Regions from separate parts of the Kluyvera ascorbata genome, predicted to be linked through region 3. Evidence: predicted binding sites of a transcription regulator. Region 3 holds the regulator's gene; each other region holds the start of a gene.

The links. The regulator Fur, encoded in region 3, represses iron uptake genes when iron is present. The targets are predictions, from matches to a motif close to ATAATAATGAGAACNACTATCAA.
Region 1: sufA (Fe-S cluster assembly scaffold SufA) is a predicted target of Fur. The motif match lies at 870-892, and genes of this name have one in related genera.
Region 2: zupT (zinc transporter ZupT) is a predicted target of Fur. The motif match lies at 1,102-1,124, and genes of this name have one in related genera.

What each region holds. Positions count from the first base shown of each region.
Region 1 covers NZ_CP096201.1:2,267,096-2,277,686, forward strand. Annotated here, with positions in the region: gene MY052_RS10700 (helix-turn-helix transcriptional regulator) at 1-419, shown strand, start outside; gene sufA (Fe-S cluster assembly scaffold SufA) at 932-1,300, shown strand; gene sufB (Fe-S cluster assembly protein SufB) at 1,311-2,798, shown strand; gene sufC (Fe-S cluster assembly ATPase SufC) at 2,816-3,562, shown strand; gene sufD (Fe-S cluster assembly protein SufD) at 3,537-4,811, shown strand; gene sufS (cysteine desulfurase SufS) at 4,808-6,028, shown strand; gene sufE (cysteine desulfuration protein SufE) at 6,041-6,457, shown strand; gene ldtE (L,D-transpeptidase LdtE) at 6,567-7,583, shown strand; gene MY052_RS10740 (major outer membrane lipoprotein) at 7,647-7,883, opposite strand; gene pykF (pyruvate kinase PykF) at 8,195-9,607, opposite strand; gene ynhH (protein YnhH) at 9,615-9,908, opposite strand; gene fumD (fumarate hydratase FumD) at 10,074-10,286, shown strand; gene MY052_RS10755 (TetR/AcrR family transcriptional regulator) at 10,308-10,591, opposite strand, start outside.
Region 2 covers NZ_CP096201.1:659,760-670,350, reverse strand. Annotated here, with positions in the region: gene MY052_RS03205 (glutathionylspermidine synthase family protein) at 1-143, shown strand, start outside; gene ygiD (4,5-DOPA-extradiol-dioxygenase) at 147-935, opposite strand; gene zupT (zinc transporter ZupT) at 1,131-1,904, shown strand; gene ribB (3,4-dihydroxy-2-butanone-4-phosphate synthase) at 1,969-2,622, opposite strand; gene ubiK (ubiquinone biosynthesis accessory factor UbiK) at 3,122-3,391, shown strand; gene hldE (bifunctional D-glycero-beta-D-manno-heptose-7-phosphate kinase/D-glycero-beta-D-manno-heptose 1-phosphate adenylyltransferase HldE) at 3,463-4,896, opposite strand; gene glnE (bifunctional [glutamate--ammonia ligase]-adenylyl-L-tyrosine phosphorylase/[glutamate--ammonia-ligase] adenylyltransferase) at 4,944-7,784, opposite strand; gene MY052_RS03170 (CYTH domain-containing protein) at 7,806-9,107, opposite strand; gene MY052_RS03165 (TIGR04211 family SH3 domain-containing protein) at 9,342-9,962, shown strand; gene MY052_RS03160 (multifunctional CCA addition/repair protein) at 10,031-10,591, shown strand, end outside.
Region 3 covers NZ_CP096201.1:3,529,042-3,539,632, reverse strand. Annotated here, with positions in the region: gene nagE (PTS N-acetyl glucosamine transporter subunit IIABC) at 1-1,126, shown strand, start outside; gene glnS (glutamine--tRNA ligase) at 1,314-2,972, shown strand; gene chiP (chitoporin ChiP) at 3,439-4,845, shown strand; gene MY052_RS16895 (ChiQ/YbfN family lipoprotein) at 4,895-5,230, shown strand; gene fur (ferric iron uptake transcriptional regulator) at 5,343-5,795, opposite strand; gene fldA (flavodoxin FldA) at 6,092-6,622, opposite strand; gene ybfE (LexA regulated protein) at 6,773-7,066, opposite strand; gene ybfF (esterase) at 7,196-7,960, opposite strand; gene seqA (replication initiation negative regulator SeqA) at 8,143-8,715, shown strand; gene pgm (phosphoglucomutase (alpha-D-glucose-1,6-bisphosphate-dependent)) at 8,754-10,394, shown strand; gene MY052_RS16860 (pyridoxamine 5'-phosphate oxidase family protein) at 10,435-10,591, opposite strand, start outside.

The DNA.
Region 1 (10,591 bases), 1.3 Mb from region 3:
TTATTTATTCGAACTGCATTGATCGGATAGTATGGCTGACAGGTCACGATACGGGAATGGTATATCCTCTTTGGGCTGCTGGTGACCGTGTTATCAATATAAATAAGAGTCGCGACTGCTTCTCACAGGTTTTGCGAGCTGCGGCGACAGAACTGTCGATGGAAGGTATTGCATACTACGTACGACTTTCACCAACAGAAGCCCTTATCCTTAACTATCTTGCTAAGGGCTTCTCTATCGCCCAAATCGCTTTTATGACGGACAAAGCGGCTAAAACAATCTATCAACACCGCGCGACGATACTGAAAAAACTGGGTTATAAAAATGCGGCTTTCATGCAATCTATATTTTTGAAGTTAGGCAAGTTGATGTGGACGAACAGAAGGCCACGGTTGGCAGACGTTTCTGCAGCATCATAGCCACCTACACCTGCAGGTAGGGCAAGCGTTCAGCATATAGATAGGACGTCGTTTTCGACCGGGTGGTAGGGCAGTAAAGAACATTTAGGATGTTGATTTTACTTTGTTTATTGGCATTTTCTTTGACCAAAAGGTATTGGAATTTTCGCCGGGGCGTAGTTGGGGCGCTAAAAGCCCCCTACATGTCCTGACAGTGTTTTTGCTAACCTGTTGATAATGCTCTAAGTGCTTGATTCACAGAAAGTCGAAAAACCGATTAAATAAATAGGCATTGGCTATACATCTTTAGCACATCTCGCCAACCCACCTATCATCCTCAATAAATCCATTATTTTTCAAAGCATTGTAAAAATAAATCTATCTCATTCGGCGTTTGTCGCAGGGTCTATGCTTATAAAAAGGCATTTATAAAGGGAAAACCGCGAATACCCCCACGCGGCGCGGGTTGAAGTGATAATCATTATCACTAACATAGCGTTATCCCTTTGTAGCTCCACTGATGAGGTAGACCTATGGATTTGCATTCAGGAACTTTCGATCCTAACGACGTCAGCTGGCGTGGTATTACGCTGACTCCGTCTGCGGCGGCGCATATCCGTGAGCTGGTAAAACAACAGCCCGGTATTCAGGGCGTTCGACTCGGAGTGAAGCAGACCGGCTGTGCGGGTTTCGGCTATGTGCTGGACGCGGTCAACGAGCCGGATAAAGACGATCTGCTGTTCGAAGCCGACGGCGCGAAGCTGTGGGTGCCTTTAAGCGCGATGCCGTTTATTGACGGCACGGAAGTGGATTACGTGCGGGAAGGCCTGAACCAGCTGTTTAAATATCATAACCCGAAGGCGCAGAACGAATGTGGCTGCGGCGAAAGCTTCGGGGTATAGGCGGTACATAATGACGCGCAATACTGATGCAAGTGACGATGTCCAGACCTGGGCCGGTGGCCCGCTGAACTATAAAGAAGGGTTTTTTACCCAACTACAGACCGACGAACTAGCAAAAGGCATCAACGAAGAGGTGGTGAGAGCCATCTCGGCCCGGCGCAATGAACCCGAGTGGATGCTCGAATTTCGCCTGAAGGCGTACCATGCCTGGACTCAGATGGAAGAGCCGCATTGGCTGAAAGCCCACTATCAATCGCTGAACTATCAGGACTACAGCTATTACTCCGCGCCGTCCTGCGGTAACTGCGATGATACCTGCGCTTCCGAGCCTGGTGCGCAGCAGCAAACCGGGGCCAGCAGCTTTCTGACCGATGAAGTTGAAGCGGCCTTCAACCAGCTCGGCGTTCCGGTACGCGAAGGCAAAGAGGTGGCGGTGGACGCCATTTTTGACTCTGTCTCGGTCGCCACTACCTATCGCGAAAAGCTAGGCGAGCAGGGGATCATATTCTGTTCCTTTGGCGAAGCGATCCACGATCATCCTGAGCTGGTCCGGCGCTACCTGGGTACGGTCGTGCCCGAAAACGATAACTTCTTCGCCGCGCTGAATGCGGCGGTGGCCTCGGACGGCACCTTTATCTACATCCCGAAAGGGGTGCGTTGCCCGATGGAGCTGTCGACCTATTTCCGCATCAACGCCGAAAAAACGGGTCAGTTTGAACGGACGATTTTGATTGCCGATGAAGGCAGCTACGTCAGCTATATCGAAGGCTGTTCCGCCCCGGTGCGCGACAGCTACCAGCTTCACGCGGCGGTTGTTGAGGTGATCATCCATAAAGATGCGGAGGTGAAATACTCCACCGTACAAAACTGGTTCCCTGGCGACAACAACAGCGGGGGGATCCTCAACTTCGTCACCAAGCGTGCGCTGTGTGAAGGGGAAAATAGCAAGATGTCGTGGACGCAGTCGGAAACCGGCTCGGCTATCACCTGGAAATACCCAAGCTGCATCCTGCGTGGTGATAACTCGGTTGGTGAGTTTTTCTCGGTGGCGTTGACCAGCGGTCATCAGCAGGCCGATACCGGCACCAAAATGATCCACATTGGTAAGAACACCCGTTCAACCATTATCTCGAAGGGGATCTCTGCCGGGCATAGCCAGAACAGCTATCGCGGGCTGGTGAAAATCATGCCGACGGCGACCAATGCGCGTAACTATACCCAGTGCGACTCTATGCTGATTGGGCCTGACTGCGGCGCGCATACCTTCCCGTACGTTGAGTGTCGCAACAACAGCGCGCAGCTAGAACATGAAGCCACAACCTCACGTATCGGGGAAGATCAGCTGTTTTACTGTTTGCAGCGAGGAATTAGCGAAGATGACGCTATCTCAATGATTGTGAACGGTTTCTGTAAAGATGTTTTCTCGGAGCTGCCGCTGGAATTCGCCGTGGAAGCGCAAAAATTGCTGGCTATCAGCCTTGAGCACAGCGTCGGTTAAGGATTAAGGGAAACGATATGTTGAATATCAAAGAATTAGCGGTCTCGGTTGACGATAAAGCGATTTTGCGCGGCGTTAACCTGAACGTGCGTCCGGGTGAGGTGCACGCCATTATGGGGCCGAACGGTTCGGGAAAAAGTACGCTCTCCGCGACGCTGGCTGGCCGTGAAGATTACACCGTCACCGGTGGTTCAGTCAGCTTTAAAGGAAATGACCTGCTGGCGCTGTCGCCGGAAGAACGCGCGGGAGAGGGCATTTTCATGGCCTTCCAGTATCCGGTTGAGATCCCGGGCGTCTGCAATCAGTTCTTCCTGCAAACCGCGCTGAACTCGGTCCGTGCGCACCGGGGCCAGGAGCCGCTCGATCGTTTTGATTTCCAGGATCTGATGGAAGAGAAAATCGATCTGTTGAAGATGCCTGCGGATCTCCTGACCCGCTCGGTCAACGTCGGTTTTTCCGGCGGGGAGAAAAAGCGTAACGATATTCTCCAGATGGCGGTGCTGGAGCCGGAACTCTGCATTCTCGATGAAACGGACTCCGGGCTGGATATCGATGCCCTGAAAATCGTCGCCGACGGGGTGAACTCACTGCGCGACGGCAAGCGGGCGTTTATCATCGTCACCCACTACCAGCGCATTCTGGATTACATCAAGCCTGACGTGGTGCACGTGCTCTATCAGGGGCGAATTGTGAAATCCGGCGACTTCCGTCTGGTGAAACAACTGGAGGAACAGGGCTATGGCTGGCTTAGCGAACAACAGTAGCGCGCTGCAACAGTGGCAGGCGCTGTTCCAGTCGCGGGGCGGCAACGTTTCACCTCAGGCGCAGCAGCACCTCCAGCAAGTACAAAAGCTGGGTTTGCCGACACGTAAGGATGAAGACTGGAAATACACCTCGTTGGATAAACTGCTTGCCAGCACTTTCGTTGCTCCGGCACTGCCCGCGCTGACCGCAGAAGAGCGTGATGCCCACGCGGTGGCGTTGGATGCTTACCGTCTGGTGTTTGTTGATGGGCAGTTCGATGCCCGTCTGAGCGACGATTTATCGGCGAGCGGATTTGAGGTAACGATCGATAACCAGCGTCAGTCGCTGCCGGAAGCGGTTCACGGCGAAGTCTTTCTCCACCTGACCGAAGGGCTGGCGACCAGCGTGACCCATATTCAGGTGGCGCGTAACCAACATCCGGCAAAACCGCTGCTGCTGCTGCATATTACTCGTGGACTTGATTCTGATGAGATGAACACCGTGCACTATCGCCATCACCTGCGGCTGGCGGAAGGGGCGCAGGCGACGGTGATTGAACAGTACGTTAGTCTGAATGCAGCGCGCCATTTTACCGGTGCAAGGTTGACCGCGGAGGTGGCGGACAATGCGCAGCTTCATCATTTTAAGCTAAACGTTGAAAACGCCCTGAGTTACCACTTTGCCCATAACGATCTTCGCCTGGGACGCGACGCCTCGGCCTTCAGCCACAGCTTCCTGCTGGGCGCGGCGGTCACGCGCCATCACACCAGCACGCAGCTAAACGGTGAAAACAGCACCCTTCGGGTGAACAGCCTATCGATGCCGGTGGGTAACGAGGTATGCGATACCCGCACCTGGCTTGAGCACAATCAGGGCTACTGCAACAGCCGTCAGCTGCATAAAACCATCGTTAACGATAAGGGCCGGGCGGTGTTTAACGGCGTGATTACCGTAGCACCGCACGCGATCAAAACCGACGGGCAGATGACCAACAACAACCTGCTGCTTGGCCGCCTGGCGGAAGTGGATACCAAACCGCAGCTGGAAATCTACGCCGATGACGTGAAGTGCAGCCACGGTGCCACCGTAGGCCGTATCGACGACGAACAGCTCTTTTACTTACGCTCACGCGGGGTCGCATTAGAGGAAGCGAAAAGAATCATCCTCTATGCGTTTGCCGCTGGGCTGACCGATGCCATTGCCCTTGAGCCGCTTAAGCAGTATGTGCTGACGCGTATTGGGCTGCGTCTGGCAGGAGGTAAACAATGACTTTTTCCGTACAACAGGTTCGTGGTGACTTTCCGGTGCTGGCTCGTGAGGTTCACGGTCAGCCGCTGGTTTATCTCGACTCGGCCGCCAGCGCGCAAAAACCGGAGCAGGTGATCAACGCCGAAGCCACCTTTTATCGTCACGGCTATGCCGCCGTTCACCGCGGGATCCACACGCTAAGCGCTGAAGCCACGCAGCGCATGGAAGACGTTCGTCAGAAAGTGGCGCACTTCCTCCATGCCGCCAGCGCCGAAGAGATTGTGTTTGTGCGCGGCACCACCGAAGCGATTAACCTGGTGGCGAATAGCTGGGGAAACAGTAACGTCAAAGCGGGTGACAATATCGTGATCACCGCTATGGAGCATCACGCCAATATCGTACCCTGGCAGATGCTCTGCGCGCGCAGCGGGGCGGAGCTGCGGGTTATCCCTCTTACCCCTGACGGTACGCTGCAGCTTGATGCCGTAGAGGCATTGTTTGACGAACGTACCCGGCTGCTGGCGGTCACGCAGGTCTCTAACGTATTGGGCACAGAGAATCCGCTGCCGGCCCTGATTACTCTGGCACATCGCCACGGTGCGAAGGTGCTGGTGGACGGGGCGCAGGCGGTGATGCATTTGCCGGTTGATGTGCAGACGCTTGACTGCGACTTCTATGTCTTCTCTGGTCATAAGCTTTATGGCCCGACCGGGATTGGCGCACTGTACGTCAAAGCCGAGATTCTTCAGGAAATGCCACCGTGGGAAGGGGGCGGTTCAATGATCGCTACCGTCAGCCTGAGCGAAGGTACTACCTGGACCAAAGCGCCCTGGCGCTTTGAAGCGGGTACGCCTAATACTGGCGGTATTATCGGGCTGGGCGCGGCGTTGGATTACGTGAACGGATTGGGGCTGACGGCGATTGATGAATATGAACAGACGCTGATGCGTTATGCGTTGGACGCGCTGGCCACCGTGCCTGATCTGCATCTTTACGGTCCCGCTGAGCGCCGTGGGGTGATAGCCTTTAACCTCGGCAAGCATCATGCTTATGACGTGGGCAGTTTTCTCGACAATTACGGCATCGCCGTGCGTACCGGACACCACTGTGCGATGCCGCTGATGGCGTTTTATCAGGTTCCCGCAATGTGCCGTGCCTCGCTAGCGATGTACAACACCGTAGAAGAGGTCGACAGACTGGTCGCAGGGTTACAGCGCATCAGGCGTTTACTGGGTTAACAGGGAGCAACAATGGCGGCTTTACCGGATAAAGACAAACTGCTGCGCAACTTCCAGCGCTGCGCAAACTGGGAAGAAAAGTACCTCTATATCATCGAACTGGGCCAGCGCCTGGCGCCGCTTAGCGCGGAACAGCACAGCCCGGAGCATATTATTCAGGGCTGTCAAAGCCAGGTGTGGATAGTAATGGGGCGTGATGAGCAGGGAAGAATCACGCTACAGGGCGATAGCGATGCCGCTATTGTTAAAGGCTTGATTGCCGTGGTATTTATCCTTTACGATGGAATGACTGCCGCCGACGTTCAGGCCTTCGATGTTCGCCCCTGGTTTGAACAGTTGGCGCTGGCGCAACACTTGACTCCCTCACGCTCCCAGGGGCTGGAAGCGATGATTCGGGCAATTCGTACGCAAGCAGCAAGTTTTAGCTAATATCAAATAGACAGCTTTCATTCTGTTACGAAAGGCGGGCCTGAGCCCGCCACGCTGGTGGTTCAGCTTTCTGGCACGTTGTCAGTGAATATGAATAAGGAATCCAGATATGAAGCGCGCGTCCCTCTTAGCACTCAGCATTTTAGGAGCCCTCAGCGCCATTTCTAGCGCCTGGGCCGTTGACTACCCATTACCCCCTGCCAACAGTCGTTTAATCGGCCAGAACCAAACCTACACCGTTCAGGACGGTGATAAGAATCTACAGGCCATCGCCCGACGCTTTGATACTGCGGCGATGCTGATCCTCGAAGCCAACAACACGATTGCACCAGTGCCAAGACCTGGAACCGTCGTGACTATCCCGTCGCAAATGCTGCTGCCGGATGTGCCGCGCGAAGGCATTGTGGTGAATCTCGCTGAACTGCGCCTCTATTACTTCCCGCCGGGAGAGCAGCAGGTACAGGTTTATCCTATTGGTATAGGTCTTCAGGGGCTGGAGACGCCGGAAATGACCACGCGAGTTGGGCAGAAAATTCCAAACCCAACCTGGACACCCACGGCGGGTATCCGTGCGCGTTCACTGGAGCGTGGCGTCACGCTGCCAGCAGTGGTTCCCGCAGGGCCCGGTAACCCGCTGGGGCTCTTTGCGCTGCGCCTGGCGTACGGCAACGGTGAATATCTTATTCACGGTACTAACGCGCCGGACAGCGTCGGACTGCGCGTCAGCTCGGGCTGTATACGCATGAACGCGCCAGATATCAAAGCGCTGTTTGCTCAGGTGCGCAGCGGAACGCCGGTCAGGGTTATCAACGAACCGGTTAAATATGCTGTAGAGCCGGATGGCTCTCGCTATCTGGAAGTGCATCGTCCACTGTCGCAGAACGAAGCACAGGACACGCAAACCATGAAGATGACGTTATCCCCTGGCTTTAAGCAATTCGTCCAGCAGGCGAGCGTGAGCGAAGATCAGGTGAAGAAAACGCTGTCGCGTCGTGCCGGTTATCCGGTGATTATCTCTACGGGGAAAGGAACGGCTTCTGCGGCTGAGCCGGTGCTGTCGGTGCAGAACAGTGCGCGAAATGAAACGGTTGGCACAGAAACGTCATCAGGGAAGGTGACGCAGTAGAGCGGGGCAAATCGCAGGCAAAAAAATGGCGCACAATGTGCGCCATTTTTATTACCAGAACTCTTACTTACGGTAAGAGTGAGCCTGGTTGTCCAGACGCTGGTTAGCACGAGCTGCGTCGTCTTTAGCAGCCTGAACGTCGGAACGCATTGCGTTCACGTCGTTGCTCAGCTGGTCAACTTTAGCGTTCAGAGTCTGAACGTCAGAAGACAGCTGATCGATTTTAGCATTGCTGGAGCAACCTGCCAGCAGAGTAGAACCCAGGATTACCGCGCCCAGTACCAGTTTAGTACGATTCATTATAAATACCCTCTAGATTGAGTTAATCTCCATGTAGCGTTACAAGTATTACACAAACTTTTTTATATTGAGAATATTTTTTTATGCGTTTTCCCTTATTTTTGATCGTTCGCTCAAAGAAGCATCGACTTTGGGGTTTTGCAGCGAAAAAGTGTGTGAAAACAGGGAACTTCCATCGGATTCATCTTAGATAATCCGAGTTTAAATAGTGACAGCCTATTTGATTTTTTATTGAGCCCAGTTATCTGAGTGTATAAAAAAAGCGCCCTGAGGGCGCTTTTTTAAGCAAACTATAATAAGTATGTAGATTATTACAGTACGTGTACGGACGCAGTGTTGGTGGTTCCGCTTGGAACCAGCGCGCCAGAAACCATGACAACAACGTCACCTTTCTGAGCCAAACCGCTTTCTACAGCGACTTCTTTACCCAGACGGTAGAAATCATCGGTAGAGCTGATTTCTTTGACAACCTGAGCGATAACGCCTTTGCTCAGCACCAGCTGACGCGCGGTCGTTTCGTTGGTGGTCAGTGCCAGAATGGTGGCATCTGGGAAGTATTTACGGATAGCACGTGCAGATTTACCGCCCTGGGTAGCAACAACGATCAGCGGTGCGTCCAGTTTTTCAGCAGTTTCAACGGCGCCACGGCACACTGCTTCAGTGATGCGCAGTTTACGGCTGTCGTTGTTGAAGTCCAGACGGCTGGTCATAACGCGGTCGGTACGTTCGCAGATGGTTGCCATGATAGTCACAGCTTCCAGCGGGTATTTACCTTTAGCGGATTCGCCGGACAGCATGACTGCATCGGTGCCGTCGAGGATGGCGTTCGCTACGTCGCCTGCTTCTGCGCGGGTAGGGCGTGGGTTTTTGATCATGGAATCCAGCATCTGAGTCGCAGTGATAACGACTTTACGTGCACGGATACATTTCTCGATGATCATTTTCTGCGCGAAGATAACTTCTTCTACAGGGATCTCAACGCCCATGTCGCCACGAGCAACCATGATGCCGTCAGAAGCTTCGAGGATTTCGTCGAAGTTGTTCAGGCCTTCCTGGTTTTCGATTTTGGAGATGATCTGGATGTTTTCGCCGCCGTGCGCCTTCAGGTGCTCGCGGATTTCAACAACGTCAGAACGTTTACGGATAAAGGAAGCCGCAACGAAGTCAACGCCTTGCTCGCAACCAAAGATCAGGTCTTGTTTGTCTTTCTCAGCCAGTGCTGGCAGTGCGATAGAAACGCCAGGCAGGTTAACGCCTTTGTTTTCACCCAGGTCACCGTTGTTCAGCACTTTACAGATAACCTTGTTACCTTCGATAGCGGTCACTTCCATACCGATCAGACCATCGTCTACCAGTACGGTGTTGCCCACGGTCAGATCAGTGGTGAAGCCTTCGTAGGTGACAGCAACGATTTCGTTGTTACCGATAACGGATTTGTCGGTGGTGAAAGTGAAAGTCTGACCAGCTTTCAGGGAAACGTCGTTACCGCCTTCCAGCTTGATGGTGCGGATTTCTGGGCCTTTGGTATCCAGCAGGATAGCGGCTTTCTTACCGGTTTTGCTCAGCACGTTGCGCAGGTTCTTGATGCGCTGACCGTGTTCAGCATAGTCGCCGTGGGAGAAGTTCAGACGCATTACGTTCATGCCAGCGTCAAGCATTTTGCCTAACATCTCTTCAGATTCGGTTTTCGGTCCGATGGTACAAACAATTTTGGTCTTTTTCATGACAGTCTTAGTCTTTAAGTTGAGATTGAGAAGGATTGGGATTTTGAATTCTCGCTCCATGCGCGCACGGCCACGGAGTTAAACCTGTATTACGAAAGTTGCGATGCCACGCCATAAGGATAGGTGACATAAAAAAAGCGTGCAGAGGAAAGTGTGCTAGAGGTTCAGCATAGTTAAATAGGCGATGTTTTAATCGTTTATTAATGCAGTCCAATGAGCTGAAACCATTCAAGAAAGAAACGCCGCAGATTATACGATGGAATGTTGCAAAAAGAAAATAAAAACGCCGTTTCAAAATCAAATTAGGCTAATTAACAAAATAAAAACGAATTATTTGTGAAAGCGTAACAGTAAAGATGCGCAACAACGTCGCCAGAGCCGTTGTTTGCGGTATCGTTGATTTGCTTTATCCGGCAATAGAATCAATAATGATTTGATTATTAATGGAAATTAGCGAGCGTAAATGATGGGAAATCAGGCAAAAGACGACGTTTTATACCAGGAAATGTGCCGCGTGGTGGGCAAAGTGGTGCTGGAAATGCGCGATTTAGGCCAGGAGCCGAAACATATCGTGATTGCTGGCGTCGTCCGTACCGCGCTGGCTAATAGCAAAATTCAGCGCTCCGAGCTGACGCGCGAAGCGATGGAAAAGGTGGTAACTGCGCTTTCAGGGCAGTAACAACGCGTAAAAAAATCATCATCAGGCGATGACGAAGCGCAGGATAGCTTTTACTGCCAGCTCGCTGTGGTGGGTAATGAGCGCTTCATCATCGATTTCCGGAAGTGGACCGTCCAGATAAAGGCTATTGAAGCTATAAAAGTTGGAAACCTGATAAAAGCTGAAGCTACTAATGAGACGGTGGACGTCACGGGCTTCAATTTCAGGCTGGAAAATGCCCTGCACCTGACCGCGATGAAGAATGTGCTCAAGCAGCGAAAGGGCGCTTTTGTTGAGTCGTTTCAGGTCGCCTGATGCCAGCAGCC
Region 2 (10,591 bases), 2.2 Mb from region 3:
CGCTGCCGAAGTTTGGCGATAGCTATATGTTGATTGGCAGTTGGCTGATTAACGACGAACCGGCCGGGATTGGCATTCGTGAGGACAGAGCGCTGATCACGCAGGATCTGTCACGCTTCTATCCCCACATTTTCGTTGAATAATTGCTAGCCGATTAATACCGACAGCATACTCAGGGAGCCCATTTCGATACCGTCTACCGGGATCGTGATGGGCTCTTCGCCATCCCAGGCACCCAGCACATAAAGCAGCGGCAGGAAGTGATCCGCCGTTGGGTTCGACAGCGAACCGCCTTCGTGTGACAGATAGTTCACCAGCGGATGCTGTTCTACCGGCCCTTTCCAGTCCAGGTTTGCCTTCACATAATCGTTGAACGACGTCGCCCATGGATAAGGCGTTGAATCACCGTGCCATTTCGCCGTACGCAAGTTATGCACAACGTTGCCACTCGCCACCAGCATGATGCCTTCATCACGCAGGCTTGCCAGCTTACGACCCATTTCAAAGTGCCACGCCGCCGGTTTTGTGCTGTCGATACTCAGCTGTACCATCGGGATATCCGCATTCGGGTACATCTTAATCAGCACGCCCCAGGAGCCGTGGTCAAAGCCCCAGGCCTCTTTATCCAGCGCCACCGGAACAGGAGCCAGCAGCTCTACCAGCTTCTGCGCCAGCGCCGGGGAGCCCGGAGCCGGGTAATGGGTATCGTAAAGCGCCTGCGGAAAGCCGCCGAAATCGTGGATCGTTTTCGGGGTTTCCATCGCCGTCACGCCCGTGCCGCGGGTAAACCAGTGCGCAGACACCACCACGATCGCTTTTGGACGCGGTAAAGTTTCGCCCAGGTGCTGCCAGGTACGGGTATAGAGGTTATCATCCAGTACGTTCATCGGGCTACCGTGACCTAAAAACAGTGCTGGCATTCGGCTACGAGACATGATGTTATCCTTCCAGAGGGAATAATTGAATAACACCACATTAACCTGTTTTCAGTGAGGATAAACTCAGATAAGCGTGATGATGATCTTCAGAAAATTTGAATGTAAGGATGAAGTAAAGATTAACGTCGCCTCTCGCCAGCCGCGACGATTTTCAATATCATGAATGATAATCATTATCATAAGGAGTAAGCGATGTCGGTACCGCTGATTCTGACATTACTGGCAGGAGCTGCCACCTTTATCGGTGCAATTCTCGGGGTTATCGGGCAAAAACCGTCCAACCGGGTACTCGCCTTTTCACTCGGCTTTGCTGCCGGCATTATGCTGCTTATCTCCTTAATGGAGATGCTGCCCGCCGCGCTTGACGCGCCGGGGATGTCGCCAGTGCTGGGTTACGGAATGTTTGTCATTGGGCTGATTGGCTATTTCGCCCTCGATCGCGCCCTACCGCACGCGCATCCGCAGGATCTGATGCAGAAAAACACCCAGCCGCTGCCGCGCAATATTCGCCGCACCGCCATTTTGCTGACCCTTGGCATCAGCCTGCACAACTTCCCGGAAGGCATCGCGACCTTCGTCACTGCCAGCAACAATCTCGAGCTAGGCTTTGGTATCGCACTCGCCGTAGCACTGCACAATATTCCTGAAGGGCTGGCGGTCGCCGGGCCGGTCTATGCCGCAACGGGTTCAAAGCGTAAAGCCGTTTTCTGGGCGGGGATTTCCGGTATGGCGGAAATACTGGGCGGCGTGCTGGCGTGGGCGATTCTCGGCAGCATGGTGTCACCGGTGCTGATGGCCTCGATTATGGCGGCGGTCGCCGGGATTATGGTCGCCCTTTCCGTGGATGAACTCATGCCGCTGGCCAAAGAAATAGACCCTAACAATAACCCAAGCTACGGCGTCCTGTGCGGAATGTCGGTGATGGGAATGAGCCTGGTGATTCTGCAATCGATGGGCATTGGCTGACGACAGACAATAAAAAAGCCCGGTGCGTATCGCAAACCGGGCTTTATCACGTAGGCCGCTAAAATCAGCTGGCTTTACGCTCGTGCTCACGACGGTATGCCACCAGGTCTTCAATGGTGACCAGCGCCATATTGTGTTCTTTCGCAAACTTGATGCATTCTGGCGCACGCGCCATGGTGCCGTCGTCGTTGGTCAGTTCACACAGTACGCCAGCCGGTTTAAAACCTGCCAGAGAAACCAAGTCGATCGTCGCTTCCGTGTGACCACCACGGGTCAGCACGCCACCCGGCTGCGCGCGCAGTGGGAAAACGTGGCCAGGACGGTTCAGGTCGGAAGGTTTCGCGTTGTCGGCAATTGCCGCGCGAACGGTAGTCAGACGGTCAGCGGCGGAAACGCCGGTGGTCACGCCGTGAGCCGCTTCGATAGTGACGGTAAAGCCGGTGCCGTAAGCGCTGGTGTTGTTTTCTACCATCATCGGCAGATCCAACTGTTTACGACGTTCGTCGGTGAGACACAGACAAACGATGCCGCTACCGTGACGGATAGTCAGCGCCATTTGTTCAACGGTCATGTTTTCGGCGGCAAAGATCATGTCGCCTTCGTTCTCGCGATCTTCGTCGTCCAGCACCATCGCACCGCGACCTTCGCGCAGAGCAATCAGCGCGTTTTCAACGCGTTCGAACGGAGTACCAAAAGAGGAAAGTAGCGTCTGATTCATGGTAAAAAAACCTCATTAATATTATGGTTACCAGAATCAGGGCAGTCTTAGGAGTGCCGATAAACGGCAAATGGATAACGCGAGCGGGCTCTTGACCCAACTGAATCGTTACTCTCTCCCATCCGGACTCTAACCGTCGGCCCCGGAATTACACCGGATCTGCTGACCTTCCCATGTTCATAGGAAGCGCTCGCGGGCTTTCAGCCAATCCTTCGAATTTCACGCTGCCGCTGCGTTGGCTGCCTTCGCTCACACCAGTCATTTAGTTGACTAAACTCCTGGTGACTCGCTCAGTTGCCGCCTTGCTGCAACGCGAACTTCTTTGGATGTTGCTGATTTACCGCCGGTGGGGAATTTCGCCCCGCCCTGAGAATAAGCGTACTTACTATAACGCCAATGACTATCTTCGGCAATGCATAAGCTTCGAACAATTCTGGTTTATCGCACCGGGATAAGACACTACAATAACGTTCATGCCGACAGAATCAGGGAACAAGAGATGATCGACCCGAAAAAAATTGAACAAATCGCCCGCCAGGTCCACGAATCCATGCCGAAAGGCCTGCGTGAGTTCGGGGATGATATTGAAAAGAAAGTTCGTCAGGTGATCCAGTCACAGCTGACGCGTCTTGATGTGGTGAGCCGTGAAGAGTTTGACGTGCAGACTCAGGTTCTGCTGCGTACGCGTGAGAAGCTGGCGCTGCTGGAACAGCGGATTAGCGAGCTGGAAAACCGCGCTGCGGCACCGGTCGTAGACGACAAAGAGTAAGAATACAGCCCCCTCACCCCGGCCCTATCCTCCACGGGGAGAGGGTTAGGGTGAGGGGGAAATTTAGCGCACTACTTCTCGCTATCTTTCTGAATCTTCTTGATAATATTGGTCGTAGAACAACCATCTTCAAAGTTCAGCACCAGCACTTCACCGCCATTCGCCCACACTTCTTCGCTACCGGCAATTTGCTCTGGCTTATAGTCGCCGCCTTTGACCAGACGATCCGGCAGGATCTCGGCAATCAGACGCTGCGGGGTATCTTCTTCAAATGATACGACCCAGTCCACGGACTCCAGCGCGCCCAACACAATCATGCGCTGATCCAGCGGGTTAACCGGGCGGGTTTCACCTTTCAGACGTTTGGTAGAAGCATCGCTGTTTACCGCAACAATCAGACGATCGCCCAACTTACGCGCGTTAGCCAGATAGGAGACGTGCCCCGCGTGCAGAATATCGAACACGCCGTTGGTCATCACCACTTTCTCGCCACGGCGACGGGCAGCGGCAACCGCATTTTTCAGCTCTTCTTCGCTCATTACGCCAAAACCGGTATCCGCGCGACCGCGCACAGCATTCTCCAGTTCGATTGGCGAAACGGTAGAAGTACCCAGTTTGCCCACAACGACACCCGCCGCAGCGTTAGCAAAGAAGCAGGCCTCTTCCAGCGTTTTGCCAGAGGCCAACGTCGCCGCCAGTACACCGATAACGGTATCGCCTGCACCGGTCACATCGTACACTTCCTGAGCCTGCGTTGGCTGATGCAACGGCGCTTTGCCCGGCTGCAGCAGCGTCATACCCTGCTCGGAACGTGTCACCAGCAGCGCAGCGAGATCGTAATCAGCAATCAGCTTCATGCCCCGTTCAACGATCTCCGCTTCGTCCTTGCACTTACCAACCACCGCTTCAAACTCAGAGAGGTTCGGCGTCAGCAGCGTTGCGCCACGATAGCGTTCGAAATTGGTGCCCTTCGGATCGATAAGCACTGGCACATTTGCTTTGCGCGCCAGCTGAATCATCTGCTGAACGCTTTCCAGCGCGCCTTTAGCGTAGTCAGACAGTACCAGTGCGCCTACGCTCGGCAAACTGCTCTGAATGCGGTCATGCAGCGGCTGTGGATCAACGCCGGCAAAGCCTTCTTCAAAGTCCAGACGAATCAACTGCTGATTACGCGACAGTACGCGCAGCTTGGTGATCGTCGGGTGCGTCGGTACGGAAACGAAGTCACATTTCACGTTGACGTCGGCCAGCGCTTTATTCAATGCGCGTGCGGCATCATCGATACCGGTCAGACCGACCAGACGTGAACCTGCCCCCAGGGACGCAATGTTCATCGCCACGTTTGCCGCGCCGCCCGGGCGTTCTTCTATAGTTTCCACCTTCACTACGGGGACCGGGGCTTCCGGGGAAATACGGCTGGTTGGACCATACCAATAGCGATCCAGCATGACGTCGCCAACCACCATCACTCCTGCGCGTTCAAATTCCGGCAGCGTTACTTTCATTCTTGTCTCCTGAGAGAATCAAAATTTTGGCGCGATAATAGCACATTTCACGGTTGAACCAGCCACTTCTGCCAACTGGCACTGACTAGTTCACGCTCCCGCACGAAGCTTGATAAATCGACATTTCCCGGCAGCTCCTGAAGCGCCAGGTGATGTAACGCATCGCGCAACGTGGTGTAGGCACGGGTGAGTGCCTGTGCTTCGTGCTCGTCCATAATGTCGTTTTGCGCTAGCAGTTCGAGAATACGCACGTTATCCGACCAACGGGTCAGCTTCGGCTTCTCGTGGGCATAGCGCAGCACCAGATACTGGGTGATAAATTCAATATCCGTTATCCCACCCGCATCGGTTTTAATATCAAAACGGTCGCGCTGCTTGCCGCCCAAATGCGCGCGCATTTTTTCACGCATCTCGCGCACTTCGGTTTGCAGCGCCGTACCCTCGCGCGAAGTGGTCAGAATACGTCGACGGATCTCGTCGAACTGCTGCTGCAGCTGCGGGTCGCCGTAGACCACGCGGGCGCGCACCAGCGCCTGATGCTCCCAAGTCCACGCTTCGTTTTGCTGATAATCAGCAAACGATTCAGCGGTGGTTACCAGCATACCCGCCGCGCCGGAGGGGCGCAGACGCGCATCGACTTCATACAGAATGCCAGACGAAGTACGCGTGCTGAACAGGTGCATAATGCGCTGCGCCAGACGCAGATAGAACTGACGACCGTCGATTTCCCGTTCGCCGTCGGTCATGGCGTCCATCGGGCAGTCGTGCAGGAAGACCAGATCCAAATCTGAGCTATAGCCCAGCTCCCATCCGCCGAGCTTGCCGTAACCAATCACTGCAAACCCGCGCCCGTGACGCTCCCGAAGATGGGTTGGCTGTCCATAGCGCGCCACCATCTGCACCCACGCCTGCTGGACCACGGCATCAATCATCGCTTCCGCAAGCCAGGTTAAGTGGTCGCTGACCTTCATCACCGGCAACGTACCGGCGATATCGGCGGCGGCAATGTGCAGCAACTGCGCCTGCTTAAACTGACGCAGGGCTTCCAGCTGCTGCTCTTCGTCCTCTTCCGGTACGCGCAGCAGATACTGACGCAGCTCGTCACGATAAGCATCGGTCGCCGTCGGCTGATAGAGCGTGTTCGGGTCAAGCAGCTCATCCAGCAGCAGCGGGTAGCGCGCAAGCTGGCTTGCCACCATCGGCGACGCGGCGCACAGGCGGATAAGATGCTTTAAGGTGCCGGGGTATTCGCTTAATAGTTCGAGGTAAGTGGTACGAGTAACAATGCCGCTCAGCAGCGGAGTAATGCGCGTAAGCAATACCGTGGCATCTTCACGCGAGCACACTTCGCTCAGCAGATGCGGCATCAGCGAGTCCAGTACCTGACGCCCACGCGGGCCAATGGTGCGCTTATCCAGTTCTTTACGGAAGTCGGCAATCTGCGACAGCACGCGGTGGCGGTCGTCGTTGCTCAGATGCACCAGCCCCGACGGAGAATCATCTTCCTGCAGGGTATCCTGCCATAGCTCACGCCAGGACTCCGAAAGCTGTTCTTCCTGCGAGGGCTCTTCATCGTCGCCGATAAGCTCGTTAAAGACGCGACGCACTTCCGCCATCAAAGTATCCAGCCGCTCGGTCAGCGAGGCCCAATCGGAAAAATGCATTCCCCACGCCAGACGGGCGCGGTTGAGGTCATCGCCAGGCAGCGTCTGCGTCTGTTCGTCGTTGATGCTTTGCAGCAGGTTTTCAAGGCGGCGTAAGAATAGATACGCCTCACGCAGCGCCTGCGCGTCGGTTTCCGACAGCAGATTCAGGGTTTCAATGGCTTTGAGCGTTGGCAGCAGCGAGCGGCTTTGCAGCGTCGGCTCACGCCCGCCGCGGATCAGCTGAAAGACCTGAACGATAAACTCGATTTCGCGAATGCCGCCCGCGCCAAGCTTGATGTTATCTTTCAAACCCCGGCGGCGTACTTCGCGGGTGATCATCCCTTTCATATTACGCAGCGACTGGATCACGCTAAAGTCGATATAGCGGCGGAAGACAAACGGCCGCAGCATGGCCCGCAGCTCGCTGGTGTACACGCCGTCGTCATCGCCCATGATCCGCGCTTTAACCATGGCATAGCGCTCCCAGTCACGCCCCTGCTCCTGGTAATAATCTTCCAGCGCGGCAAAGCTCAGCACCAGCGGGCCGCTGTCGCCAAACGGCCGCAGGCGCATATCAACGCGGTAGACGAAACCGTCCTGCGTCGGTTGATCCAGCACCTTAATCAGGCGCTGGCCGAGGCGGGTAAAGAACTGGGCGTTATCCAGTTCGCGACGCCCGCCTTGGGTACTGCCGTGTTCTGGCCAGGCAAAGATCAGGTCGATATCGGAGGAGAAATTCAGCTCTCCGCCGCCCAGCTTGCCCATACCGAGGATCAGCAGCGGCTGCGGCACACCATCCGCACTGCACGGCGTGCCCCAATCGCGACAGCAGGCCTCGTAGAGCCAGTTGCGCGCGTTGACGATCAGCGTTTCCGCCAGATGGCTCAACTGCTGGAGCGTATCTTCTTCGGAGACCTGCGACAGCGCCTGCGCCCAGGCAATGCGTACCATCACCCGGCGGCGAAACAGCCGCAAGACGCGCATCAGCGCCGTTTCATCGTACACCTCAGCCAGCTCCGCCTGGAGCCAACCCGAATATTGCCGCCACTCATCCGCCTGCGGCGGGTCGCTTTCTAGCGACGCCAGCCACTCGGGGTGCGCCGTTACACTTTGCTGAACAAAATCACTAAAGGTGAAAACAGCCTGCGCTTCAACGCCAAGCGACCCGATAGGAAAATCATCCGGGGCTCGCTCTACGAGCGTTTGCCAGTGCTGCTGTAACTGCGAAGAAAGCGGCGTCATACGCGGGTTCCCTGAAGTTAATTAACGTTTTCCGCTGTGTAGCCAGAATGGTTCGACCGACAGAGCCTCATTACGGAAATGTTCAATTTCAATGTGCTGGCGAGTTTCAATCGCGTGGCGCAAGCCCTGCCAGTTCGCCAGCCAGCGTTCAGCCTGGTCGGTATCGTAATAGCCCGCCAGCAGTTGAACGGTGTTTATATCGCGGATCAAACGTGGCAGTTGATCGCCGTAAGCATCACCCAACGGGTAAGCAAAAACGGTGCGCAACTCAGCTGCCTGACGAGAAAGATGAATATCGGCAAAGCGCTTAAATGAGTCGGCCATTTTGGCTTCTGCTTTAGCGTCCAGGAATGCCTCCCAGCCGTGCAGTACCAGCCATTCGGTGTAAGCAAGCTTCGTCAGCGCCGTCTCACGGCTGAATACCGCGTCGTGTGCGGATGCCTCGCTCGCCATCAGCGCATCAATCTGGGTTAGCCCATCGCGCAGCGCGGCGCTGGCCTTACGCGGCACAATGCCGCCAAACAGCGTCAGAATATGGCGCACCAGGCCCAGCGCATTCAGCACTTCCACTTTTGCCTTTTTGTTGCCGCGCAGCCACAGTTCTTCGTGGTACTGCCAGTGGGCGAGCGCTTTTTCCAGCGCAGCTTCCAGCGCCTGACCTACCGTCGCTTTCGGCGGCAGTGAAAGAATGGTCAGCGGTTTCATCGCGCGCGCTTCATTGCCCTGCGCCAGATGGTATCCGCGAGCGGCTTTGCTCAGGCTGCCTTGACGCAGCAGGCCGGTTTCCGCCAGCTGTTTCGCCAGCGCCAGCACGTCGGCGGTCTCGCCGTTCAGCAGTTCAAGCTCCAGTTCGCAGATAGCTTCCTGATGCTCACCGGCTTTAACGTCGCCCAGATCCAGCGCGACCTCAATGCGGCTTTTCCCCTGTGACACCACCCACTTCTCGCGAAGGAAATCGGTGCTGAACAACGGCTGCACCTGCTCCGCTAGCCCTTCCGGCATTTCACCGTTCGGCCAGACTTCTGCCGGCAGCTTATCGAGCGCCAGCTCGGGAGTACTGATATCAATATTGTATTCCGGGCGCTGGTGCAGCCCGCCCACGGTGCGCCCGGCGATTTTCATCGTCATCTCATAGCGACCGTTATCGCCGCGAATGCGCAGCCCCATATCGTGGCGGCGCAGCCAGTTATCGGCGGTTTCGTAGTAGATATTCAGTAACTGAGTTGCAGGCGTGTGCTCTGCATCGAGGGTGTTAAGGTGATTACGCAGCGTCTCAACGCCAGCGTTATCGACAATAAATTTTAATTCGATTTCTTGAGCCATGATTGAATTCTTGTGGTTTCGTTGCCCGGAAATACCTTTGTGGCGAACTTACAGGTATTCTTTTTGTCAGTAGATAGTATTTTGCGACAAATTGCCATGCAATGCGCAATTTGTCGGGCTAATCGCTGATGGCGTTTTTTCCTCCTGGAGGATTCTGATTGCCGCAGAATGCTTTGCGTCGTCAGACTGTTGCCACTACTATCGTTCCACTTTTATGACAAAAACGATGATCTGATGCCAAAATTACGCTTAATTGCCATTACTTTACTGACACTTACCGCTTCCACCATCGCGCACGCTGATGAAAAGCGCTACGTTTCCGACGAATTGAACACCTGGGTCCGCAGCGGCCCGGGTGATAATTACCGCCTGGCGGGCACGGTGAATGCGGGCGAAGAAGTGACCCTGCTGCAGACCAACGATGCGACCCAGTACGGTCAGGTTCGCGACAGCAACGGCCGCACCGCATGGATCCCGCTGAAAGAACTGACCGCTACGCCTAGCCTGCGTACCCGCGTGCCGGATCTGGAAAATCAGGTCAAAACCCTGACCGATAAGCTCAACAATATCGACACCACCTGGAACCAGCGCACCGCAGAAATGCAGAAAAAGGTCGCCCAGAGTGATAGCGTGATTAATGGTTTAAAAAATGAAAACCAGAAGCTAAAGAATGAGCTTATTGTCGCGCAGAAAAAAGTGAACGCCGCTAACCTGCAGCTGGATGACAAACAACGCACCATCATTATGCAGTGGTTTATGTACGGTGGCGGTGTGCTGGGTATGGGCTTGCTCCTGGGTCTGGTTCTGCCGCACATCATTCCGAGCCGTAAGCGTAAAGATCGCTGGATGAACTAACCCCGATTCGCGTTCTCAGTGCTTCTTTCGTATTATCCAGAAAGAATAATGTCGAGGAGAAGCGTGGCGTGAAGAGTTATCTGGTCGGTGGTGCAGTTCGGGACGGGTTGTTAGGACTACCGGTCAAAGATAAAGATTGGGTGGTGGTTGGCGCTACGCCACAGCAAATGCTCGACGCGGGCTACCAGCAGGTAGGCCGCGATTTCCCTGTATTCCTCCACCCAGAAAGCCACGAAGAGTACGCGCTTGCCCGCACCGAGCGTAAATCGGGCTCGGGCTATACCGGCTTTACCTGCTATGCCGCGCCGGACGTCACGCTGGAGCAGGACCTGCTGCGCCGCGATTTAACCGTCAACGCGCTGGCTCAGGATGCCGACGGCACTATTATCGACCCTTACGGCGGCCAGAACGACCTCCAGCAGCGCATTCTGCGCCACGTTTCCCCTGCTTTCGGTGAAGACCCACTTCGCGTGCTGCGCGTCGCGCGCTTTGCCGCGCGCTATGCCCATCTGAGTTTCCGTATTGCCGATGAAACCATGACGCTGATGCGCGAAATGACCGACGCTGGCGAGCTCGCCCATCTGACGCCAGAACGCGTATGGAAAGAAACAGAAAATGCGCTCGGCACG
Region 3 (10,591 bases):
TGTAACCGAGCCGCTGGAATTCCTGTTCATGTTCCTGGCGCCGGTACTGTACCTGCTGCACGCGATTCTGACCGGCGTTAGCCTGTTCATCGCAACGCTGCTGGGTATCCACGCGGGCTTCTCCTTCTCCGCAGGCGCTATCGACTACGTGTTGATGTACAGCCTGCCGGCAGCAAGTAAGAACGTCTGGATGCTGGTGGTAATGGGTCTGGTCTTCTTCGTTATCTACTTCGTCCTGTTCAGTGTGGTTATCCGCATGTTCAACCTGAAAACACCAGGTCGTGAAGATAAAGACGACAACGTGGTGACTGAAGAAGCGAACAGTAACACCGAAGAAGGTCTGAATCAGCTGGCAACTAACTACATTGCCGCAGTTGGTGGTACTGACAACCTGAAAGCGATTGATGCCTGTATTACCCGTCTGCGCCTGACCGTAGGCGACTCCGCGAAGGTAAGCGACGCGATGTGCAAACGTCTGGGCGCTTCCGGTGTGGTGAAACTGAACAAACAAACCATCCAGGTTATCGTGGGTGCGAAAGCTGAGTCTATCGGCGACGCGATGAAGAAAGTCGTTGCGCGTGGCCCGGTTGCCGCAGCAGCAGCGGAAAGCGCAGCGCCAGCAGCACCAGCGGCGGCAAAACCGCAGGCTGTGGCTAACACCGCGACCGTAGAAACTCTGGTTTCTCCGATTACCGGTGATGTGGTTGCACTGGAGCAGGTTCCTGATGAAGCCTTCGCCAGCAAAGCGGTCGGTGACGGTGTGGCGGTTAAACCAACGGATAAAACCGTAGTTTCCCCAGCAACGGGCACCATCGTGAAAATCTTCAACACCAACCACGCGTTCTGCCTGGAAACTGACAAAGGCGCGGAAATCGTTGTCCACATGGGTATCGATACCGTGGCGCTGGAAGGTAAAGGCTTCAAACGTCTGGTTGAAGAGGGTGCAGAAGTGAAAGCGGGTGAGCCAATCCTGGAAATGGACCTGGACTTCCTGAACGCCAATGCGCGCTCGATGATTAGCCCGGTAGTTTGCAGCAACAGCGATGATTTCGGCGGTCTGGTGATTAAAGCCGAAGGTCATGTGGTTGCCGGTCAAACGCCACTGTATGAGATTAAAGGTAAATAACTGCTCCTGAGTAAAGTGAGTTAAGTGCCTTAAGCGGCGGGGGGAAATCCTCCGCCGCTTTTTTTTGCAGCAAATACCCCCATATTCGATATTCCATCGCCTTTTTTGTGCAACAAATAGTTGTCTCCGGGCGCGGCTTATAAGATCATGTGCCGTTATACGTTGTTTACGCTTTGAGGAATCCACGATGAGTGAGGCTGAAGCCCGCCCGACTAACTTTATTCGTCAGATCATTGATGAAGATCTGGCTACCGGTAAGCACAACACGGTGCATACTCGTTTTCCGCCAGAGCCGAATGGCTATCTGCACATCGGCCATGCGAAATCCATCTGCCTGAACTTTGGCATTGCGCAAGATTATCAAGGCCAGTGCAACCTGCGTTTCGATGACACCAACCCGGTTAAAGAAGATATCGAATACGTTGAGTCCATCAAAAACGACGTCGAGTGGTTAGGTTTTCACTGGTCTGGCAACGTCCGTTACTCTTCTGATTACTTCGATCAGCTGCATGCCTACGCGGTCGAGCTTATCAACAAAGGCCTGGCGTACGTTGATGAATTAACGCCTGAGCAGATCCGCGAATACCGCGGTTCGCTGACCGCACCGGGCAAAAACAGCCCGTACCGCGATCGCAGCGTGGAAGAGAACCTGGCGCTGTTCGAAAAAATGCGTACCGGCGGCTTTGCTGAAGGTACTGCCTGCCTGCGCGCTAAAATCGATATGGCTTCGCCGTTTATCGTCATGCGCGATCCGGTGCTGTACCGCATTAAATTTGCCGATCACCACCAGACCGGCACTAAGTGGTGCATCTACCCGATGTACGACTTTACTCACTGCATCAGCGATGCGCTGGAAGGCATTACGCACTCCCTGTGTACGCTGGAATTCCAGGACAACCGCCGTCTGTACGACTGGGTGCTGGACAACATCACCATCCCGGTTCACCCGCGCCAGTACGAATTCTCGCGCCTGAATCTGGAATACACCGTGATGTCCAAGCGTAAGCTGAACCAGCTGGTAATGGAAAAACACGTAGAAGGCTGGGATGACCCACGTATGCCGACCATTTCCGGTCTGCGTCGTCGTGGTTATACCGCGGCGTCTATCCGTGAATTCTGTAAGCGCATCGGCGTCACCAAGCAGGACAACACCATTGAGATGGCTTCGCTGGAATCCTGCATTCGCGAAGATCTCAACGAAAACGCGCCGCGCGCAATGGCGGTTATCGACCCGGTTAAACTGGTTATCGAAAACTACCCGCAGGGCGAAAGCGAGCTGGTTTCTATGCCTAACCATCCGAATAAGCCGGAAATGGGTAGCCGTGACGTGCCGTTTAGCGCTGAGATCTGGATCGACCGCGCGGACTTCCGTGAAGAAGCCAACAAGCAGTACAAGCGCCTGGTGATGGGTAAAGAAGTTCGTCTGCGTAACGCCTATGTGGTGAAAGCAGAGCGCGTAGAGAAAGATGCTGAAGGCAATATCACCACCATCTTCTGTACCTACGATGCTGATACCCTGAGCAAAGACCCAGCAGATGGTCGTAAAGTGAAGGGCGTCATTCACTGGGTTAGCGCGGCACATGCGCTGCCGGTTGAAATTCGTCTGTACGACCGTCTCTTCAGCGTGCCAAACCCTGGTGCCGCAGAAGACTTCCTGTCGGTAATGAACCCAGAGTCACTGGTTATCAAGCAGGGCTACGCTGAGCCGTCTCTGCAGGCCGCTGAAGCCGGTAAAGCGTTCCAGTTCGAGCGTGAGGGTTACTTCTGCCTGGACAGCCGCTACACCACGGCTGAGAAGCTGGTGTTTAACCGTACCGTTGGTTTACGAGACACCTGGGTGGGGTAATTAACACCCAATAATAAAAACGCCGCCCATGCGGCGTTTTTTTTGCCTCGTTTTTAACGAAAACTTTCGTTGGAATAACGGTGTTCTTTCGGATGAAAAAATACGTCCCTCATAGTTTCGCGTAGCGAATTAATGCAAACCTTCTAAGCCTAAGCGCTTCTTCATTTTTGATCTCTTCTATCACAGAAACATTATGTAAACGCTCTCATTCACATTTAACCCAGAGCCCACAAGGCCTGACGTGAATATGTTTCAATAACGCACGCTGTTACAAACAGAAACCAAATATGTGCGCTTTGTCATAATCCTGCACTCTCGTTGAGGAAAAGGATTGATAATTCGCGTCGCGAAAAATAGTCTATCGGTGTAGCGAAACACCTTTTTTAAGAAGTTCATTTTTTTTAAAGTTTTTATTTTTTGCTTCTGCTTTGCAGCGGCATTTTTAAAAGTCAAAGAGGATATAACTATGCGTACGTTTAGTGGCAAACGTAGTACGCTGGCGCTGGCTATCGCCGGTGTGACAGCAATGTCAGGCTTTATGATGACCCCGGAAGCAAAAGCAGAAGGTTTCATCGATGATTCTACACTGACCGGCGGTATCTATTACTGGCAGCGTGAGCGTGACCGTAAAGATGTCACCGATAATGACAAATACAAAACCAACCTTTCTCATTCCACCTGGAACGCCAACCTCGACTTCCAGTCTGGCTATGCTGCCGATATGTTCGGTATTGATATTGCTGCGTTCACCGCAATTGAAATGGCGGAAAGTGCAGAAAGCGGTCACCCGAACGAAATTGCGTTCTCCTCTAAGAACAAAGGCTACAGCGAAGATTACAGCGGCGATAAGAGCGGTATCAGCCTGTACAAAGCGGCAGCTAAATTTAAATTAGGGCCAGCATGGGCTCGCGCAGGTTACATCCAGCCAACCGGTCAGACGCTGCTGGCGCCGCACTGGAGCTTTATGCCAGGTACCTATCAGGGTGCTGAAGCCGGGGCCAATTTCGACTACGGTGATGCTGGCGCGCTGAGCTTCTCCTACATGTGGACCAACAACTACAAGGCGCCTTGGCACCTTGAAATGGACAACTTCTATCAGAACGATAAGAAGACCAAAGTTGATTACCTGCACTCCATCGGTGCGAAATACGATTTCAAAAATGACCTGGTGCTGGAAGCCGCATTTGGTCAGGCAGAAGGCTATATCGATCAGTACTTCGCCAAAGGTAGCTACAAATTTGATATCCCTGGCGGCCCGCTGACCACCAGCTACCAGTTCTACGGTACCCGTGACAAGGTGAGCGATCACGGCGTCAACGACATCTATGACGGCACCGCATGGCTGCAAGCATTAACCTTCGGCTACAAGCTGCAAGAAGTCTTCGACTTCCGTCTGGAAGGGACCTGGGTTAAAGCAGAAGGCCAGCAGGGTTACTTCCTGCAGCGTATGACGCCAACCTACGCCTCCTCTAACGGTCGTCTGGATATCTGGTGGGATAACCGCTCTGACTTCAACGCCAACGGCGAAAAAGCGGTCTTCTTCGGTACTATGTATGACCTGAAAAACTGGGATCTGCCGGGTTGGGCAGTGGGTGCTTCTTACGTTTACGCATGGGATGCTAAGCCAGCGACCTGGCAGTTGAGCCCGGATGCGTACTACGACAAGAACAACAAGATTAAAGAGTCTGCCTACAGCCTCGATGTAGCATACACCGTACAGGATGGTCGTGCGAAAGGTACGCTGTTCAAACTGCACTTCACTCAGTATGACAATCACTCCGATATCCCAAGCTGGGGCGGTGGTTACGGCAACATCTTCCAGGATGAGCGTGACGTGAAATTCATGGTTATCGCACCGTTCACCATTTTCTGATGCTAACGTGGCAGGGGGAGACCTCTGCCGCCGCTAAGAGGCTCATCGTATGAAAAAACTGATTATTGTTGCGCTGATGGCTGCTGGGTTAACCGCCTGTGCGCAATCTCCTGCGCCGAAGGAAGATAGCAAGCTGAAGGATGCCTACAGCGCCTGTATTAACACCGCAGAAGGCAACCCGGATAAAATTCAGGCCTGTCAAAGCGTACTGAACGTGCTGAAGCAAGAGAAAGCACACGAGCAGTTCGCGAACCAGGAAAGCGTGCGCGTCATCGACTACCAGAAATGCATTAACGCTAGAAAAATGGGCAATGATGAAGCAGTAGCAAAAAACTGCGATAAGATCTGGCAAGAAATTCGCAGCAACAATACGCCGCAGAAATAGGCTTACGCTGATAATAAAAAACCGCTGCTTGCAGCGGTTTTTTTGTGGGCGTCGTAAAACGCAGAGTATAAAAAAACCAGCGCATAGGCTGGCTTTTCGAGAGGCAGTACGCTTATTTTGCGACTGCGTCATGCGCGTGTTCATCTTCACGGCAGTCGCCTTCAGCGCAGTGACCGTAGAGATAAAGACTGTGGTTCGTTAAGCGAATACCATGCTTCGACGCGATTTCACGCTGACGAGCTTCGATGGAATCATCGCTGAACTCGATCACTTTGCCGCAGTCGAGGCAAATCAGGTGATCGTGGTGATGCTGCTGGGTCAGTTCGAAAACGGATTTACCGCCTTCAAAATTATGACGAGTCACGATGCCGGCGTCATCAAACTGGTTAAGTACGCGGTAAACCGTGGCCAAACCAATCTCTTCACCCATGTCGATCAGGCGTTTATATAAGTCTTCCGCGCTGACATGGTGGTTATCCGGTTCCTGAAGGACTTCCAGAATCTTTAACCGTGGAAGTGTGACTTTCAGGCCAGCCTTCTTTAATGCGGTATTGTTGTCAGTCATGCGGAATCTGTCCTGTTGCTAAACGATCAACTTCCATCAGCGAAAGTATCACAGAGAATGCACCCGAATTAATGCGTCTCATTATAGAATGACCCTATTGAAATGAAAACAGCAAGAGCCGGGTAAACTAAGCTATCAAAAACGAGGCTTCACCGACAAAGTTACGATGAGACCGCGCTAAATCAGAAGATATTGTACAGGTATGCGCTAAAAAGTTAAAAAATTGTAGCTATTATTTTAATTGCTTTTACCTATTAATGAGGCGTAGTTTCATCACTACGCCTCACTGTTTTGCATCAGGCGTTTTTGATCTCTTCCAGGTGCAGCTCTTCTGCAACCTGCTTAACCCATTTTTCAACGCGTTCAGCGGTCAGCTCAGGCTGACGGTCTTCGTCGATGGCCAGACCAACAAAGTGGTCGTCATCGGCCAGGCCTTTAGACGCTTCGAAATGGTAACCTGCCGTTGGCCAGTGACCGACGATGGTCGCGCCGCGTGGTTCAATGATGTCGCGAATGGTACCCAGCGCATCACAGAAATATTCAGCATAGTCTTCCTGGTCGCCGCAGCCAAACAGCGCGACCAGCTTGCCGTTGAAGTCCACTTCTTCCAGCGTTGGGAAGAAATCGTCCCAATCGCACTGCGCTTCGCCGTAGTACCAGGTTGGGATACCCAGCAGCAGAATATCGAATGCTTCCAGATCTTCTTTGCTGCTCTTGGCAATGTCGTGAACGTCAGCGACATCTTTACCAAGCTGTTTTTGAATCATTTTTGCGATATTTTCGGTGTTCCCGGTATCGCTACCGAAAAAGATGCCAACGATTGCCATGAGTAAAATAACCTCTTGAAACTTAATGATATGGTGGTGGCTTATTGCCCACAGATAAGGGCAATCATAGCAGAACTGAGAAGCGTGCGGAAACCGCTATCGTGCCGTACTGCACACTCTGCTACATGAAAGTGTGTTTTGGGGGGATTTTCAGACTTTCCCCTGTCCGTGTAGCTGGGCCAACTGACTCATCAACATCTCTTCGATGAGTTCGCTACGGCTCATATCACGGGCAGTCGCCAGCTCGTTGAGCGCATCAACGGCTTCGTTATTCAGCTTCAGCTCCACGCGTTTCAGACCGCGCACTTTGTCGCGTTTTAACTGATTACGCTTATTAATGCGCAGCTGTTCGTCACGCGAAAGCGGATTGGTTTTTGGTCTTCCCGGCCGACGCTCATTTGCGAACAAATCTAAGGTCGTACGGTCCGTTTGTTCTTTTGCCATGGTTCTGAGTGACTTCGGGGAAACAAGCTACCGGGCGGTGCCCAGTGCAGACAGCGCGCAATCATACATCAGTGAGACCCACACGCCAACGACCACGGCCATTCTGGCGCGCGGTCGATGCATTTTTAATCATTCACTGAGGTAACGACGGATAGCCCGCAGTACCGCGTCCGGTTTTTCGGCGTGAACCCAGTGGCCCGCACCGGCGATGACGTGTGCTTTTGCCTGGGGGAATTGAGCCAGCAGCGCGCTGCGGTAGGCTTCGGTGACGTACGGTGAATTGCCGCCAGGAATAAACAGAGCAGGGTGGTCCCAGGCCGGAATGGTTTCCCAGCCCACGATATGCGGGTATTGCTCCCACAACACCGGTACGTTAAAGCGCCAGGCACCGTCGACGAAGGATTTCAGCAGGAACTGAATCACACCTTCTTCTTTTAAGTATTCGCGCATTACCGTCGCGGCCTGCTGGCGAGTTGCTACACCGGCGCTGGTAACGGCGTTAATGGCCGCAAAAATCTCATCGTGGCGACGGACGTGATAATCCACCGGTGCAATATCAATTGCGACCAAGCGGTCGATGCGTTCTGGGGCCAGCGCGGTAAGCGCCATCACCGCTTTGCCACCCATGGAATGGCCGATAACCGTGGCTTTTTCGATGCTGTTGGCATCAAGCGTGTCGAGAAGATCCTGAGCCATGGCGGGATAGGTCATCTCATCGGCACGCGGTGAGAGGCCATGGTTACGCATGTCGACCTGGAGGATATCGTGATCGGTAACCAGGTCGCGGGCCAGGATACCCAGATTATCGAGGCTGCCGAACAGGCCGTGGACGAGAACGATGGGAGAATTATTGTGCAGGTTTTGTGCAGATTGCGCTCGGACATTCAATTTCATAGCAAAGTTCTTTTTTTCGCATTGTCGGGTTAGGGTATCATGTTGGACATTCTAACGCTCAGGGGCAAGAGAGGAACTCATCCGAATTTTGCCGTCTTCCTGGTTTGGCGCTACCCGCTGTTGGGTTTTGACTTTATAATCCCAATGAATTGTATTCAGAAAAATTATCGCACCGGATTAAGATGAAAACGATCGAAGTTGATGACGAGCTCTATCGCTATATTGCGGCTCACACTCTGCACATTGGCGAGAGCGCGTCCGACATTTTACGGCGTATGCTGAAATTCTCCGCCGCTTCCCAGCCCGTGGCTGCTGCCGCTGCGCCGGTCGTCAAAGCAGAACCGGCTCCCGCTCCGGCCCCGGCTGCTGCTCCCGTTGCTGACGTAAAAACGGTGAAAACCGCCAAAGATAAAGTTCGTGCCATGCGCGAGCTGCTGCTCTCTGATGAGTATGCCGAGCAGAAGAAAGCGGTTAACCGCTTCATGCTGGTTCTGACCACGCTGTACGCTCTGGACAACAAAGCGTTTGCAGAAGCTACCGAATCCCTTCACGGTCGTACCCGTGTCTATTTTGCGGCTGATGAGCAAACGCTGCTCAAAAACGGCAATCAGACAAAACCAAAACAGGTTCCGGATACGCCATACTGGGTCATTACCAATACCAATACAGGCCGTAAATGCAGCATGGTCGAACACATCATGCAATCAATGCAATTCCCGGGGGAATTGATTGAGAAGGTTTGCGGTACTATCTAATACTGACAATCTAACCCTTGCATAAGAAGGACCAGGCAATGGCAAACCATACCCGTGCAGGACAACCTGCACAGCAGAGTGATTTGATCAACGTCGCCCAACTGACGGCGCAGTACTACGTGCTGCAGCCTAACGTGAGTAACCCGGAACATGCGGTGAAGTTCGGTACGTCCGGCCACCGTGGGAGCGCGGGTCGTCACAGCTTCAATGAAAAGCATATTCTGGCCATTGCTCAGGCGATTGCTGAAGAGCGCGCGAAAAATGGAATTACGGGCCCATGCTATGTCGGGAAAGATACTCACGCGCTCTCTGAGCCGGCGTTTATCTCCGTTCTCGAAGTGCTGGCAGCAAACGGGGTGGATGTCATTGTTCAGGAAGACAATGGCTTTACGCCAACTCCAGCGGTATCTAACGCTATCCTGGTTCACAACAAAAAAGGCGGCAAGCTGGCCGACGGGATCGTGATTACGCCATCCCACAACCCACCGGAAGACGGCGGCATCAAGTACAACCCACCAAACGGTGGCCCGGCTGATACCAACGTCACCAAAGTGGTTGAAGACCGCGCGAATGCGCTGCTGGCAGCAAATCTGGAAGGCGTGAAGCGTATTTCGTACGACGCGGCACTGGCTTCCGGTCACGTGAAAGAAGTCGATCTGGTGCAGCCGTTTATTGAAGGGCTGGCGGATATCGTCGATATGGCGGCTATCCAGAAAGCCGGTCTGACCCTGGGCGTTGACCCGCTGGGCGGTTCCGGTATCGAATACTGGAAGCGTATTGCTAAGCATTACAACCTGAACCTGACCATCGTTAACGATCACGTTGACCAGACTTTCCGCTTTATGCACCTCGATAAAGACGGCGCGATCCGTATGGACTGCTCCTCCGAGTGTGCCATGGCGGGCCTGCTGGCGCTGCGTGATAAGTTCGACCTGGCGTTTGCTAACGACCCGGACTATGACCGTCACGGTATCGTCACGCCGGCTGGCCTGATGAACCCGAACCACTATCTGGCAGTGGCAATCAACTACCTGTTCCAGCATCGCCCGCAGTGGGGCAAATACGTTGCCGTGGGTAAAACCCTGGTCTCTTCTGCGATGATTGACCGCGTGGTGAACGACCTGGGCCGTAAGCTGGTAGAAGTACCGGTAGGTTTCAAATGGTTCGTTGATGGTCTGTTCGACGGTAGCTTCGGCTTCGGCGGCGAAGAGAGCGCGGGCGCTTCCTTCCTGCGCTTCGATGGTACACCGTGGTCTACCGATAAAGACGGGATCATCATGTGCCTGCTGGCGGCGGAAATTACTGCCGTCACCGGTAAGAACCCGCAGGAGCACTACAACGAACTTGCGGCTCGTTTCGGCGCGCCAAGCTACAACCGTCTGCAGGCCAGCGCCACTTCCGCGCAGAAAGCGGCGCTGTCTAAGCTCTCTCCAGAAATGGTGAGCGCCAGCACGCTGGCGGGTGACCCGATTACCGCGCGTCTGACGGCGGCACCGGGTAACGGCGCTTCTATCGGCGGTCTGAAAGTGATGACCGACAACGGCTGGTTCGCCGCGCGTCCATCCGGTACCGAAGATGCCTACAAGATTTACTGCGAAAGCTTCCTCGGTGCTGAACACCGTAAGCAGATTGAGAAAGAAGCGGTAGAAATTGTCAGCGAAGTGCTGAAAAACGCCTGAGTGATGGGGTAAGAAAAGGGGAGCCGAATGGCTCCCTTTTTTATCTCTCCGCGTGCTGGCGGCAGGTTAACATCTGGCAATCGATGCGCACGACGCAAACCGCTTTTAGCATGTCATCCCGATAGCTGAATGTTCGTCCCGGTACGGCCTGGCGCATAATGACATCCAGTCCGTGCACCATTTCTTCACGTTCATGC